2 regions of the Xenorhabdus poinarii G6 genome follow, and region 2 is predicted to be linked to the other one. Evidence: predicted binding sites of a transcription regulator. Region 2 holds the regulator's gene; the other holds the start of a gene.

Region 1 (2,211 bases), 770 kb from region 2:
ATGATACGAGCCAGATCTTATCAGGGAATGGAAGTTTGGGATCAGGATAATGTTGGGCGCATTCAGTTTAATGCAGCGGACAATGGCCTGACACACTTGGGGCATATCATCGAAAACGCTGTGATTCGGAAAGCGCTTTGGCAACGCGCAGAAAGCTTACCTGATGTCATGATTTTTACGCCAGCCTCTCTTCAGCATGTTGCCTGGGGAGAAAACGAGGCCTTCATCACTTTATCTGACGGAAATATGCTGACTTCACGTTTGGTTGTTGGTGCTGATGGCGCTCATTCCTGGTTGCGTCAACATGCTGATATTCCGCTGACTTTTTGGGATTATGAACACCATGCGCTGGTCGCGACAATTCGTACTGAGATACCGCATGGCAACATTGCGCGTCAGGTTTTTCATGGTGATGGCATACTGGCTTTCCTGCCCCTGTCCGATCCTCACCTTTGTTCGATTGTTTGGTCATTGCCGGCTGATGCTGCACAGCAGCGCAAGTCGATGGAAGCAAAAGGGTTTAATCGACAACTGGGTGCGACATTTGATATGCGTCTTGGTCAATGTGAATTGATCAGTGACAGACAAACTATTCCCTTGATGGGGCGTTACGCCCGTCATTTTGCTGCACATCGATTAGCATTATTGGGGGATGCGGCTCACACTATCCATCCCTTAGCTGGTCAGGGGGTTAATCTTGGCTTCATGGATGTGGCTGAGCTGATAAGTGAATTGATTCGTTTGCATCAGGAAGGAAAAGACATCGGTCAATATCTCTATTTGGGGCGTTATGAACGTCGTCGCAAACACAGTGCTGCGATCATGCTCGCAGGTATGCAAAGTTTCCGCCAGCTATTTGAGGGCACTCACCCGGCTAAAAAGTTGTTGCGGGGTATTGGATTAACACTGGCTGATCACTTACCGGGAATGAAGCCACTGTTGCTTCGCCACGCGATGGGACTCAATGACCTTCCTGACTGGCTGATTTCTCAGCGCTCTTCGGTTGAAAAAATCTAATTTAGCCCATTATTTAGAATTAGTTTTTCTCATATTAGGTTAAAGTATGTTGGATAGTTTTACTTCATGCTTTCGCCTTTTTTTAATCAAAAAATATTTTCTTTTGACATTTTTTAAACTTTTCTATTGCATTGTTGTAATAAATTAGACAAAAATTCCGTGTGGTGATAGGCGCTTTTTCGGTTTCTGGCTATTATGCCGCTAATTTATTTTATGGTTCATTTCTTGTTTCAGTGATAACGTCTGCTCCCAAGGTATCGTTTGCGTGATTAACCGCTTCTTTGCTTCCTGATCCAACCTCTGCCGGTTAATGCGCCGTATATTTTTCATGTCAAGAATGGAAAGAGGGAAATAATGTCAAAACACACCCCACTATACGATCAACATCTGGCATGCGGGGCTCGCATGGTCGATTTTCACGGCTGGATGATGCCTCTGCATTATGGTTCACAAATTGACGAGCATCATACAGTGCGTACTGATGCTGGTATGTTCGACGTTTCCCACATGACAATTGTGGATCTACAGGGGACAGGTTGTCGTGATTTTCTCCGCTATCTTCTGGCCAATGACATTGCCAAACTGACCGAGCCGGGCAAGGCACTTTATACCGGCATGTTAAATGCTTCTGGTGGCGTCATTGATGACCTGATTGTCTACTTCTTCACCGAACACGCTTATCGCATGGTTGTTAACTCGGCGACTCGTGAGAAAGACTTAGCATGGATTAACCAACACGCTGAAAAATATGACGTTCAGATTACAGTGCGTGATGATTTGGCGCTGATTGCCGTTCAGGGACCCAATGCACACGCTAAAGTCCAATCGCTGCTCAGTGATGAACAGAAGCAAACAATCATTGGCATGAAACCTTTCTTTGGTGTGCAGGCCGGCAATTTATTTATTGCAACGACAGGTTATACCGGTGAAGCCGGTTATGAAATTGCATTACCTAAAGAACACGCGGCCGATTTTTGGCAACAGTTGTTGGCCGCAGGCGTGAAACCGGCTGGCTTGGGTGCGCGTGATACATTGCGTCTTGAAGCCGGTATGAATCTTTATGGTCAGGAAATGGATGAAACTATTTCACCACTGGCCGCGAATATGGCATGGACCATTGCCTGGAAACCGGAAGATCGCCAGTTCATTGGCCGTGAGATTTTGGAGCAGCAACGTGAGAGCGGCACTGAACAA
Region 2 (2,211 bases):
GATATGGGATTCATGCCATGGCTGTGCGTTGTCAGCCCCGGCCATGAATTGGCGGCAATATCCGGAAAATTGAATGATGATCAAATGCGGCCTTATCCCAGTTTATGCCTTGAGGATACTTCGCGCAGCTTGCCTAAACGTAATACATGGGCTTTAGATAATCAACGGAGGTTGATTGTTCCGGATTGGGATGCAGGGCTGAGTTGCCTCATGGATGGACTGTGTGTAGGAATGGTTCCCAAGCATCGGGCGTTACCGCTGATCCGTAAGGGCAAGCTGACGACACTCGAACTTGAACAACCATTGCCTGATAGTCCATGCTGCTTGACATGGTTGCAAAAAAGCCATTCTCCGGCATTAAGCTGGTTACTCGATTACCTGGGGGATAGCAATACGCTGAATGCTGAATGGCTGCAAGAAAGTTAACTGTCAGCGGCGATAATCGATAAAAGGTCCATCCGCCACCGAGCGTCGTTCAACGAGGCGTGGATGGACTTCGATAGTTTGTGCATCCTCACGTTTATTGACGATTCTGTCCAATAACATCGAAAATGCCATTTGCCCTAAACGTTCTTTGGGTTGATGAATGGTTGTTAATGCTGGCGTGAAATAGCGGGCATTACGAATATTGTCGTAACCGATAATTGAAATGTCTTGCGGAACGCGCAATCCTAACTCATCGGCAGCACAAATTGCGCCCATTGCCATCACGTCGCCGCCACAGAAAACGGCGGTTGGGCGATGTTTCTGATTAAGGATCTTATACATGGCCTGATAACCGGATTCAGGTTCAAAATCACCTTGAACAATCCACTCATCTCGAATAGCAATGTTGGCCTCTTTCAATGCCTTGAGAAAACCGTGGTGGCGTCCCCCTCCGGTATTCCTGGCTAACGGTCCGGAAATGGAGGCAATTTCACGGTGGCCACGTTCAATAAGATAACGGCCAGCCAGGTAACCACCGTGAAAGGCGTTATCAATAATTGCATCGGTGAAATCCCCTTTGGACTCTCCCCAATCCATAACCACCATCGGAATATTACGATAGTCTTCTAGCATACCTAAAAGTTGTTCAGGGTATTCTGAACACATGACCAGCAAACCATCGACGCGCTTTTGTGCCAGCATTGCGAGATAGGCTTTTTGTTTATCAAGGTTGTTATGAGAATTACATAAAATCAGTGTATAGCCTTTGCTATAGCAGCTATTTTCAACCGATTCTATGATCTCAGCAAAATAAGGTGCCTCACTGGATGTGGCCAGTAACCCGATCGATTTGGTGTGGTTGACTTTTAAACTACGGGCAACAGCACTGGGCGAATAATTCAGTTCCTTAATAGCCGCCCAAACAGCAGCTTTGGTATCTTCGGCGACGAAACGGGTTTTATTGATAACATGGGATACGGTTGTGGTTGAAACACCAGCGTGTTTGGCCACATCTTTGATCGTTGCCATGATAAAAAGAACTCCTGACCTTATGGTCTAAATTTGTACACCCTTTATCTTTCAAATTTCCGTTTGGTTGACTGCATTAGCTAGCATTCCCCTGTAACTTGAAATTTATCAGGTATAGATATTTGTTAATCAATTGCCAACATATTTATATATAGGGTGATGGTTGGCAATAAGTTAGCGATGAACCGTGAATTTTGTCTGATCTAGCTCAAAAGTGGAAGTAATAATCGATGCTATAAAGAGTATGAATGAAATATTGCAGTCTGCTTTTTAGGTAAAACGGTGAATGACCACTTAAAATTTAGGGTGTTAGGGGGTCTTAATTTTATACAGAGGATATTCTATGAGTACAGATCTGAAGTTGGGATTGTTGGCGGCCGGTAGCGCATTAATCATGATTGTGTTTCTGGGAAGCCTCTGCCTGATTTGATCAAAGATCTAAAAGACGAATTTGTCACGCTCATTATTTTAATGATCTGTGACTTTAAGGGCGGTCTTTCAGTATGCGTTACTCAGTAAATGAAAGAAAACCGCCCTTGTTATTTCAAACTGGCGTGAACACTAAGCTTAATTAAGCTAAGTTTTCTTCAACAAATTTCCAGTTAACCAATGCCCAGAAGTGCTCCAGATATTGAGGCCGTGCATTCCGGTAATCGATGTAATATGCGTGCTCCCAGACATCAACGGTCAGCACAGGTTTATCATTACTCGTCAATGGGGTTGCGGCATTAGATGTGTTAACGATAGCCAAAGTGC

The links. The regulator PurR, encoded in region 2, represses purine synthesis genes. The targets are predictions, from matches to a motif close to CANGCAAACGTTTGCNTG.
Region 1: gcvT (glycine cleavage system aminomethyltransferase GcvT) is a predicted target of PurR. The motif match lies at 1,268-1,285, and genes of this name have one in related genera.

The regions. Positions count from the first base shown of each region.
Region 1 is NZ_FO704551.1:764,257-766,467, forward strand. It holds gene ubiI (FAD-dependent 2-octaprenylphenol hydroxylase) at 1-1,017, shown strand, start outside; gene gcvT (glycine cleavage system aminomethyltransferase GcvT) at 1,372-2,211, shown strand, end outside.
Region 2 is NZ_FO704551.1:1,537,338-1,539,548, forward strand. It holds gene punR (DNA-binding transcriptional activator PunR) at 1-426, shown strand, start outside; gene purR (HTH-type transcriptional repressor PurR) at 430-1,455, opposite strand; gene sodB (superoxide dismutase [Fe]) at 2,027-2,211, opposite strand, start outside.